Regions from separate parts of the Streptomyces sp. NPDC059695 genome, predicted to be linked through region 2. Evidence: riboswitches for the same ligand, from Rfam matches in the RefSeq annotation. Region 2 holds a riboswitch; the other holds the start of a gene.
The links. Region 2 has a riboswitch for glycine ahead of gcvT (glycine cleavage system aminomethyltransferase GcvT). Riboswitches for the same ligand answer to the same signal wherever they lie in the genome.

Region 1: another riboswitch for glycine. It lies ahead of gcvP (aminomethyl-transferring glycine dehydrogenase); the one in region 2 lies ahead of gcvT (glycine cleavage system aminomethyltransferase GcvT).

What each region holds. Positions count from the first base shown of each region.
Region 1 covers NZ_JBHWFF010000021.1:9,277-14,795, reverse strand. Annotated here, with positions in the region: gene ACFV2S_RS24825 (DUF5999 family protein) at 234-440, shown strand; gene gcvP (aminomethyl-transferring glycine dehydrogenase) at 523-3,408, opposite strand; glycine riboswitch at 3,588-3,687, opposite strand; gene ACFV2S_RS24815 (PRC-barrel domain-containing protein) at 3,801-4,175, shown strand; gene ACFV2S_RS24810 (DNA polymerase IV) at 4,227-5,519, opposite strand, start outside.
Region 2 covers NZ_JBHWFF010000009.1:205,213-210,731, reverse strand. Annotated here, with positions in the region: gene glyA (serine hydroxymethyltransferase) at 1-558, opposite strand, end outside; gene gcvH (glycine cleavage system protein GcvH) at 591-968, opposite strand; gene gcvT (glycine cleavage system aminomethyltransferase GcvT) at 1,046-2,170, opposite strand; glycine riboswitch at 2,332-2,431, opposite strand; gene ACFV2S_RS14275 (AAA family ATPase) at 2,594-3,253, shown strand; gene ACFV2S_RS14270 (enhanced serine sensitivity protein SseB) at 3,408-4,148, shown strand; gene ACFV2S_RS14265 (enhanced serine sensitivity protein SseB C-terminal domain-containing protein) at 4,228-5,019, shown strand; gene ACFV2S_RS14260 (ABC transporter permease) at 5,382-5,519, shown strand, end outside.

The sequences.
Region 1 (5,519 bases), on a different contig from region 2:
GTACGGACTAGCCCACTGGGACCACTCCGAACCACCCGAAGAGAGGGTGCAGTTGACCTGAACCGCCCCTGCGGGTGATGCGTCTTCCCAGGAAAGGACGAGCTGCCGCGAAATCCCTGCGGAAGAGCGTCCGTGGGGCAAGACTGGGACCGGAACCGAACCGACCGACGGGGGCGGCCATGAGCGCGCAGAGCCGCAGGACATCCACCACGACGCAGCGAGAGAACCCACCCATGTGCCAGCACCAGCCTGCCTGTCCGACCGCCGACTCCGCCGACCGGGAGGCGGCCCGACTCCTGGCACACCACCCCGAGCAGGGGTGGAGCCTGCTGTGCAACGGCGTCCTGCTCTTCGAGGACACCGGTGAGCTCCTGCCGGACGGGCAGATCATCGCCCCGCACCGTCCGCTGACGGCCGGACGGGTGACGACCGCGGCCTGAGGGCGCGCGGCCGGACGCCGTACGAGGGAAACGCCGAGGGCCGGCCCGGAGGAGATCCTCCGAACCGGCCCTCGGCGCGTGCTCAGTTGTCGTACTCGTCCAGCGGCGGGCAGGAGCAGACCAGGTTCCGGTCGCCGAAGGCACCGTCGATGCGGCGCACCGGCGGCCAGTACTTGTCGGCGACCGAGACACCGGCCGGGAAGACCGCCTCGTCGCGGGTGTACGGGTGGTTCCACTCGCCGCCCAGCGCGGCCGCGGTGTGCGGGGCGTTGTGCAGCGGGTTGTCGTCGGCGGGCCACTGGCCCGAGGCGACCTTCTCGATCTCGGCCCGGATCGCGATCATGGTGTCGCAGAAGCGGTCGAGCTCGGTCAGGTCCTCGGACTCGGTCGGCTCGATCATCAGCGTGCCGGCCACCGGGAAGGACATCGTCGGCGCGTGGAAGCCGTAGTCGATGAGGCGCTTCGCGATGTCGTCGACGCTGACGCCGGTGGCCTTGGCCAGCGGACGGATGTCGACGATGCACTCGTGCGCGACCAGCCCGTTCGGGCCGGTGTAGAGCACCGGGAAGTGCGGCTCGAGGCGCTTGGCGATGTAGTTCGCCGCGAGGACGGCGACCTGGGTGGCGCGGGTGAGGCCCTCGCCGCCCATGAGGCGCACGTACGACCAGGAGATCGGCAGGATGCCGGCGGAGCCCCAGGGGGCGGCCGAGATCGGGCCGACGCCGGTCTCCGGGCCCGCGGTGGGCTGGAGCGGGTGGTTCGGCAGGTACGGCGCGAGGTGCGCGCGGACGCCGACCGGGCCGACGCCGGGGCCGCCGCCGCCGTGCGGGATGCAGAAGGTCTTGTGCAGGTTCAGGTGCGAGACGTCGCCGCCGAAGTGACCCGGCTTGGCGAGGCCGACCAGCGCGTTGAGGTTGGCACCGTCGACGTACACCTGACCGCCGGCCTCGTGGACCTCGGCGCAGATGTCGGCGACGTGCTCCTCGAAGACGCCGTGCGTGGACGGGTAGGTGATCATCAGCACGGACAGCTCGTCGCGGTACTGCTCGATCTTGGCGCGCAGGTCGGCGACGTCGACCTCGCCGTCCTCCGCCGTCTTGACGACGACGACCTTCATGCCGGCCATCACCGCGGAGGCGGCGTTGGTGCCGTGCGCGGAGGACGGGATGAGGCACACGGTGCGCTGGAGGTCGCCGTTGGCGCGGTGGTACGCGCGGACGGCGAGCAGACCCGCGAGCTCACCCTGCGAGCCGGCGTTCGGCTGGATGGACACCTTGTCGTAGCCGGTGACCTCGGCCAGGCGCTCCTCCAGCTCGGTGATGAGCGTGACGTAGCCCTGCGCCTGGTCGATCGGGGCGAACGGGTGGATCTGGCCGAACTCGGGCCAGGTCACCGGCTCCATCTCGGTGGTCGCGTTCAGCTTCATGGTGCAGGAGCCGAGCGGGATCATGCCGCGGTCGAGCGCGTAGTCGCGGTCCGCGAGCCTGCGCAGGTAGCGCAGCATCGACGTCTCGGAGCGGTGCGCGTGGAAGACCGGGTGGGTCAGGTACGCGTCGGAGCGCAGCAGCGCGCCGGGAATCGCGTCCCCGGTGGCGGCGTCGAGGGCCTCGATGTCGCCCTCGACACCGAAGGCGCCCCAGACGGCGGCGAGCTGCTCGCGGCCGGTGGTCTCGTCGCAGGAGACCGAGACGAGGTCGGCGTCGACGCGGTGGAGGTTGACCCCGGCCGCGCGGGCGGCGGCGACGGCCTCGTCGGCCTTGCCGGGCACGCGGACGGTGAGGGTGTCGAAGTAGGAGCCGTGCACGACCTCGACGCCGCCGGCGGTGAGACCCGCGGCGAGGATGGCGGCGTAGCGGTGGGTCCGCTCGGCGATCTGCTTCAGGCCGTCCGGACCGTGGTAGACGGCGTACATGCCGGCCATGACGGCGAGCAGCACCTGGGCGGTGCAGATGTTGCTGGTGGCCTTCTCGCGGCGGATGTGCTGCTCGCGGGTCTGCAGGGCCAGGCGGTAGGCGCGGTTGCCGTCGGCGTCGACGGAGACGCCCACCAGGCGGCCGGGCAGGGAGCGGGCGTGCTTGTCCTGGACGGCCATGTAGCCGGCGTGCGGACCGCCGAAGCCCATCGGGACGCCGAAGCGCTGGGTCGTGCCGACGGCGATGTCCGCGCCCAGCTCGCCGGGCGAGGTGAGCAGGGTGAGCGCGAGCAGGTCGGCGGCGACGGTGACGATCGCGCCGAGCTCGTGCGCGGCGTCGATCAGCGGCTTGATGTCGCGGACGGCGCCGGAGGCACCGGGGTACTGGAGCAGCACGCCGAAGACGCCGCGCTCGGCGATCTCGGCGGGGATACCCGCGCTCAGGTCGGCGACGACGACCTCGACACCGGTCGGCTCGGCGCGGGTCTCGATGACGGCGACGGTCTGCGGCAGGGCGTCGGCGTCGACGAGGAAGACACCGTTCTTGACCTTGCCGACGCGCCGGGCGAGCGCCATGGCCTCGGCCGCGGCGGTGCCCTCGTCGAGGAGGGAGGCGCCGGAGGTGGGCAGGCCGGTGAGGTCGGCGACCATCGTCTGGAAGTTGAGGAGGGCCTCCAGGCGGCCCTGGGAGATCTCCGGCTGGTACGGCGTGTAGGCCGTGTACCAGGCGGGGTTCTCCATCACGTTGCGCAGGATGACCGGCGGCGTGAAGGTGCCGTAGTAGCCGAGGCCGATCATCGGGGCGAGGACCTGGTTGCGGTCGGCGAGCGTGCGCAGCTCGGCGAGGACCTCGGCCTCGGTGCGCGCGGCCGGCAGGCCCAGGGCCTCGGCGTTCTTGATCACGTCCGGCACCGCGGCGGCCGTGAGCTCGTCGAGCGAGCCGTAACCGACCTGGGCGAGCATCTTGGCCCGGGCCTCGGCGTCGGGCCCGATGTGCCGCTGCTCGAACGGGATGCCCTGTTCGAGCTCGGAGAGCGGAGTGCGGTTGGCGGTCATGTACGGAGGCCTCCTGGTCGTCACGACCTGCGAGGGGCACCACGGCGCGGGTACCCGGACGGCCTCCCCCTCTGTCATCTCAACCTGAGAGTTTCACCGGCACGCCTCACGGCACGCCGGCTTTCACCGTCGGTGAGAGCGAAATGCCGTCGGACATCCGCTCTGCTTTCCAGAGTGACCTCGTCCGCGCGGTACAGGGGCCTGAGAGATTCCGGGGAGGATTTGCTCCTTCGGCGCCCACCGGAAGATTTCTCCGGGGGACTCTCCCGCACAGGGTCGACAGCCACAACCAGCCTACCAGCGAGGTTGCGGCTCTCTTCGCTCAAGTGGCCGACATCCCAGATGTGCACTTTCGTAGGGGTGTAGAGCAGTTGCGACCAGTTGGAGGGACCGTGCAGACCGATATCGATCCGCGCAGCCTGATCGGCCGCAAGGCGTTCGACCGGAGCGGGCACAAGATCGGAACCGTGGACGAGGTGTACCTGGACGACGCGACCGGCATCCCCGAATGGGCCGCGGTCCGCACCGGGCTGTTCAGCAGGGACGCCTTCGTCCCCCTGGAGCCGAGCGACCTGCTCGACGACGGCCTCCACATCCCGTACGAAAGGGCCCTGATCAAGGATGCCCCGGACTTCGGTGTGGGCCGCCATCTCTCCCCCGAGCAGGAACTCCAGCTCTACCGCCACTACAGCCTGGCGCTCCCCCCGCCGCCCACGGACGCCCCGGACAAGGACTTCGGCCGCCTGGCCGGCCAGGACGGCGCCTGAGCACCCGCCTCCAGGACGGACCCGCCCGCGCGGGGGCGCGGGTGGGCGACGTCACGCCGCCGCGTCCCCCCGCACCAGCGGCAACGGCTCCGACGGCTCCAGCTCCGGGTCGTCCACGGCGAACGTCCGCACCCGCCCCGGACCGGACCACGGCTCCTCGAATCGGACCGTGACCCGCCCGACCCCGCTCCCCTGGACCCACCCGGCCCCGTACACGGCGTGCCGTACGTCGTGGCCGGGCGCCCACACCCGCTCGGCGGCCTCCGTCGCGGCGTCGGGCGCCTCCTCCGGCTCGTCGGACCCCGCGGGCGCGGCCTCGTCCGCCGGCCGCTCCGAGGCCTCCGCCTGGGCGAACAGGTCCTCCTGCGTGTAGTCGGCGAGCCCGCTCACCCCCACGCCGAGGAGCCGCACGCCCCCCGTCGTGTCCACCGCCTCCAGGAGCCGCCCCGCGGCCTCCCGCACCACGACCGGGTCGTCCGTCGGCCCGCGCAGCGTCTCGGACCGGGTGAGCGTCGAGAAGTCGTAGCGCCGCACCTTCAGGACGATCGTCCGCCCGGAGTGCCCGGAGGACCGCAGCCGCCCCACGCACCGCTCCGCGAGCCGCTCGACCTCGATCCGGATCCGGACCCGGTCGTGCAGGTCCACGTCGAAGGTGTCCTCGACCGACACCGATTTCGCGTCCCGCTCGGCCACCACGGGCCGGTCGTCGTACCCCTGGGCCATCCGGTGCAGCGACGCCCCGTGCGCCCGCCCCAGGAGCCGTACGAGCTCGTCCTCGCCCGCCTCCGCGAGGTCGGAGACGGTGGTGATCCCGGCGCGCCTCAGGTGCTCCCCCGTGGCCGGGCCGACGCCGGGCAGGATCCGCACCGACCGGGGCCCGAGCAGTTCCCGCTCGGTGCCGGGCTCGATGAGGACGAGGCCGTCCGGCTTCGCCTCCTCGGAGGCGATCTTCGCGATCATCTTGGACCCGGCGAGCCCGACGGAACCGGTGAGGCCGGTGGTCGCGAGGATGGCGACCCGCAGGCGCTCCCCCGCGGCCCGCGCGCTCGCGCCGTCGTCGGCGACCCCGCCGGCCTCCAGGTCGACGAAGGCCTCGTCGAGGCTGAGGGGCTCCACGAGCGGGGACAGCCGCCGGAGCAGTTCCATGACCTGGTCGCTGATCGAGCGGTAGAAGGCGAAGCGCGGCACGAGATAGGCCGCGTTCGGCGCGAGGCGGCGCGCCTGGCCCATCGGCATGGCCGAGTGCACGCCGAACCGACGGGCCTCGTACGAGGCGGTGGCGACCACACCGCGCGGCCCGAGGCCGCCGACGACCACGGGCTTTCCGCGCAGGCTGGGCTTCGA
Region 2 (5,519 bases):
GAACTCGGCGAAGTCCAGCTGGCGCGGGTAGGCGGACCAGCCCGCGATGATCACCTTGGGGCGGTGCTCCTTGGCGAGGCGCTCGACCTCGGCCATGTCGACCAGACCGGCCTCGTCCACGTGGTACGCGACCACGTTGAACTGCTTGCCGGAGAAGTTCAGGCGCATGCCGTGGGTGAGGTGGCCGCCGTGCGCCAGGTCCAGACCCAGGATCGTGTCGCCGGGCTGGGCGATCGCGAAGAGGGCGGCCTGGTTGGCGGAGGCGCCGGAGTGCGGCTGGACGTTGGCGTACTCGGCGCCGAACAGGTCCTTGATCCGGTCGATGGCGATCTGCTCGGCCACGTCGACGTGCTCGCAGCCGCCGTAGTAGCGGCGGCCCGGGTAGCCCTCGGCGTACTTGTTGGTGAGGACGGAGCCCTGGGCCTCCATGACCGCGACCGGAGCGAAGTTCTCCGAGGCGATCATCTCGAGGGTGGACTGCTGACGGCGGAGCTCGGCGTCGACGGCGGCGGCGACGTCGGGGTCCAGCTCGTGGAGGGGAGTGTTCAGAAGCGACATGAATCGATCCCTTGGGGGTCTCGGGCCCGGTCTCAGCCGGCGGAGAACGCGGTGTACTCGTCGGCGGTGAGCAGCTCCTCCGGCTCACCCGCGACGCGCACCTTGAACAGCCAGCCACCCTCGAACGGAGCCGTGTTCACCAGCGACGGGTCGTCCACCACGTCCTGGTTGGCGGCGACGACCTCGCCCGTGACGGGGGAGTACAGGTCGCTCACGGACTTCGTCGACTCCAGCTCGCCGCAGGTCTCGCCCGCGGTGACGGTGTCGCCGACCTCGGGGAGCTGGGCGTAGACGACGTCACCGAGCGCGTTGGCCGCGAACTCCGTGATGCCGACGGTCGAGACGCCGTCCTCGGCGTCCGACAGCCACTCGTGCTCCTTGGTGTAGCGCAGCTGCTGGGGGTTGCTCATGACCTGATTCTCCTGGATCGGGGGAGTACTGATGAACGTCGGTCTCGCGGGATGAGACCGGGGATGAGACGACTGCGTCACTTCTGGCGCTTGTAGAACGGCAGCGCCACGACCTCGTAGGGCTCGTGGGTGCCGCGGATGTCCACCCCTACACCCGGGGTGCCGGGCGCGGCGTGCGCCGCGTCCACGTACGCCATCGCGATCGGCTTTCCGAGGGTCGGCGACGGGGCGCCGGAGGTGACCTCGCCGATCAACTCGCCGTCCTTGACGACCTGGAAGCCGGCGCGCGGGACCCGGCGGCCCTCGGCGATCAGGCCGACGAGCTTGCGCGGCGGGGCGCTCTCGGCGCGCTCGGCGGCCTTCTCCAGCGCCTCGCGGCCGACGAAGCGGCCCTCGTTGGTCGTCTTCTCGAACTTCACGACCCGGCCCAGACCGGCGTCGAAGGGGGTGAGGGCGGTGGTCAGCTCGTGGCCGTACAGCGGCATGCCCGCCTCCAGGCGGAGCGTGTCGCGGCAGGACAGGCCGCACGGGATCAGGCCGACGCCCTCGCCCGCCTCGGTCAGCGCCCGCCACACGGCCTCGGCGTGCTCGGGCTTCAGGAACAGCTCGAAGCCGTCCTCGCCGGTGTAGCCCGTGCGGGCGATCAGCGCCGGAACGCCCGCGACGGTGCCGGGCAGGCCCGCGTAGTACTTCAGGCCGTCCAGGTCGGCGTCGGTGACCGACTTCAGGATGCCGGGGGACTCCGGGCCCTGGACCGCGATCAGGGCGTACGCGTCACGGTCGTCGCGGACCTCGGCGTCGAAACCGGCCGCGCGCTGCGTCAGGGCGTCGAGGACGACCTGGGCGTTGGAGGCGTTGGCGACGACCATGTACTCCGTCTCGCCGAGGCGGTAGACGATCAGGTCGTCGAGGATGCCGCCGTCCTCCTGGCAGATCATCGTGTAGCGGGCGCGGCCGTTGCCCACGGTCGAGATGTTGCCGACCAGCGCGTGGTCGAGGAGCTCCACGGCCTGCGGGCCGGTGACCGTGATCTCACCCATGTGCGAGAGGTCGAAGAGGCCGGCCTTCGTGCGGACGGCGTTGTGCTCGTCGCGCTCGCTGCCGTACCGGAGAGGCATGTCCCAGCCGGCGAAGTCGGTCATGGTCGCGCCCAGCGAACGATGCAGGGCATCGAGGGCGGTCAGACGAGAAGCAGTGCTCATGGGGTGGCTCCCGGGTCCCAAGGGCGTGATCGGTGACGAAAACACATGACGGGCGAGGACGTCCTCCCCATCTGTCATGGAACCTGAGAGGTTCACCGAGGGCATCCTCGGCTTGCACCTTGGGTGGGGACACGGCAGGGTGTCCCGCTTTTCAGATCTGCCTCATCCACGCGGTACGGGGCCTGAGAGATTCAAGGGAGGGTCTTGCTCCTTCGGCGTCCGGACGCCGTCGGCGGTCCGGAACTCTCCCGCGCGGATTCGAGCGGCCGGTATGCGATTGTGCGGCGACTGTGCGCGCCTGGCGCGCACATCATTGCATGCGGTGTCGGCGGGGCAAATCGCTTGTGTCGCATTACCGATTCTTTACACTTCGTGGGCAAGGGTCTCCTCAGGTCTCCTGAGACCCGACAGGGGGAGAGCGCGATGAGGATCCAGCACACCGGCGCATACGCGACCAGTACCGGCATACCGTCCCAGCGGGCCCGCGCCAGGAGCCGCCGCGGCCGGCTCCTGCGCGACCTGCGCGAGCGCGGCGGCCGCGGCCCCCGCGCCCTCACCTTCGGCGCCGGCGACCTCGTCGTCGTCTCCGGGCTGCCCGGCAGCGGCAAGTCCACCCTGATGAAGCGCGCCGCGGCGGACGGCGGCATCGACTCCCAGGACGCCCGCGAGCGCTGGGAGGCCCGCATGCCGCGCCTCCTCCCGTACGCCGTCTACCGGCCCCTCGTCCGGATCGCGCACTACGCCGGGCTGCGCCGCGTCCTGCGCTCCGGCGCGAGCGTGATCGTCCACGACTGCGGCACCCAGTCCTGGGTGCGCGGCTGGCTCGCCCGCGAGGCCAGACGGCGCGGCAGGGCCCTGCACCTGGTCCTCCTCGACGTCACCCCGGACACCGCGCGGGCCGGCCAGGACGCCCGGGGCCGGGGCGTCTCCGCGTACGCCTTCGCCCGCCACCGGCGGGCCGTCGGCCGGCTGCTGCGGGCCGCCGAGTCCGGCAGCCTGCCGCACGGCTGCGCCTCGGTGACCCTCCTCGACCGGGACGCCGCCGACTCCCTCCACCGGATCGGCTTCCGGGAGGCCGCCTGACACGGGGACCGGCCCGGGACGGGGGTCCGCGGCGTCCCGCCCCCTTCCCGGGACGCCCGTACCCTTCCCTTTTGGCCACGGCGGCGCCGGGGCGGCGTTAGGGTGCTGCCCGGCGGCCTGTGCGGCAGGCCGTGCGAGAAGGGGAAACGCGACCGTGGACGTGACGTGGCCGGGCAACGAGCTCGAAGAGGTTCTTGCCGCCTCACTCGGCAACCCCGGGGCCGGCGGCCGGCTGGTCGAGGTACTGGGCCGCAGCCCGGTCTGGGTGCCCCTGCCCAACGGCGGCGGCCCCGACAGCCCCGGACTCGACCTCGCCACCCTGGAGATCGACGGCGCGGCCTACGTCCCCGTCTTCAGCTCCGAGCAGCAGCTCCTGGCCTGTGTCGGCGACCACATGTCCTTCACCGTCGCCCCCGCCCGTGACTTCGCCCGCGGTCTGCCCCCGCAGCTCGGCATCGCCGTGAACCCCGGCGGCACCGTCGGCGTCCCGCTGCCCCCGCCCGCCGTCGCCGAGCTCTGCCGCGCCGGCCGCACCCCGCTCGACGGCCCCGCCAGCGGCGGCCGCGTCCGGCTCTTCGAGCCCGACTGGCAGGACGACCCGGTCGACTTCCTCGCCGCCGCCTCCGCCGAGTTCGAGGCCACCGGCGTCGTCGCCACCGCCCGCCGCGTCCTCGCCAGCGTCGAGGGCACCGAACCGGCCCTCTTCGTCGGCGTCCAGCTCACCGGCTGGGACGGCGTCGACCGGAACGCCCCCCTGGACGCCCTCGGCCGCGCCCTCGGCCGGATCGAGGTCGCCTGGCCGGTGAACCTCATCCTGCTCGACATGGCGCAGGACCCGGTCGGCGACTGGATGCTGGAGCGGGTGCGCCCCTTCTACCAGCGCGCCGCCGTGTGAGCGGCCCCCTGTTTAAGCTGAACTGAACTGGATCGCTGGACAGACGTACGTGGTGGACGGAAGAGGGGCGGGAAACAGGGTGAGCGCGTCAGGCACCGCTTCGACCGGGACGGTCGAGCACATGCTGCGCCAGGTGGCACCCGGACGCTACGACGCGTACGAGCAGTTGCTGCACGCCCTCGCCGACGGCGAGCTCTGGATGCTGCTCTGGCAGGGCGCCCCCGGCGCGCCCGACGCCCAGTACGGGAACATGGAGGTCGACGGCTTCGGCTACGCGCCCTGCGTCACCTCCGCCCAGGAGCTCGCCGCCTCCGGCTGGAACCGCGCCCACGAGCTCGTCACCGGCCGTGACATCGCCCGCGCGCTCTACCCCGACCGCTGGGGTGTCTGGCTCAATCCGCACGCCCCCGGCGGCGGCGTCGGCGTCCCCTGGGCCGACCTGCGCCGCATCGCCACCGGTCTCGACCGGATGCCCGCCGGACCGCTGCGCGTCACCGAGCCCGCCCTGGAGATCCCCCAGTTCTACGCCCTGCTCACGCAGAACGCGCACCGCACCCCGGCCGTCCGGGCGCTGCGCCGCGGCTGGGTACAGCCGGCGCTCGGCTCCCCGTACCTCGCCATCGGTCTCGACCTGTACGACACCTCCGCCGCCGCCGTCGACACGGTCCGCTCGATGATGCGCCAGTCGATCGGCTCCGTCCCCGACGGGCTGCCCGTCTCGACGGTCGCCCTCTCCGACGCGTACGACCCGGTGGCGCTCTGGCTGCGGGCGAACGCGCGCCCCTTCTACGACCGGGAGGCGCACGCCGGACAGGGTTCCGCCGCCGTGCCGGGGTACGGATATCCGCCACCGGCCCCGTCCGGATACTGAGACGTCCCTCGTGTCCCACTTGTCGGCAAAGGCCTCCGGAGTCCGCTCCGGAGGCCTTCGTTCACCCCAATACGACAGGACGCGGCATGAGTTGAGCGACATGTCCGATTGCGGGGAAGAGGGCCCCGGTTGGTCCGCTCAGGTGATCACGACGTCCGGATAACGGAAGTCGCAGCACCGCATCACGTTTGAGCAAACATTCCCCGTCAGGGCTGGCGGGTGATCACAAGCGCATTGAAGACTCCCCGGAACACCGGGCGTTCGGCTCCTTTCGAGCAGGTGCCCAGCAGGTTGTTCCACCGAGCCGCTACCCGCGGCGGGCAAGGGCCGGCTACCGGCGGCCGAGAGGGGTCCTCACCACGATGACGGCACCACTGCACGAGACGAGTGCGGGCGAGGCGACCGCCACCGTCGACGGCGCGCCCGACGCTCCCGGCACTCCGGACCGCTCCGGCGCCTCCGGCAAGGCGATCGAAGGGCGTTCGCCCTGGCAGATCGCC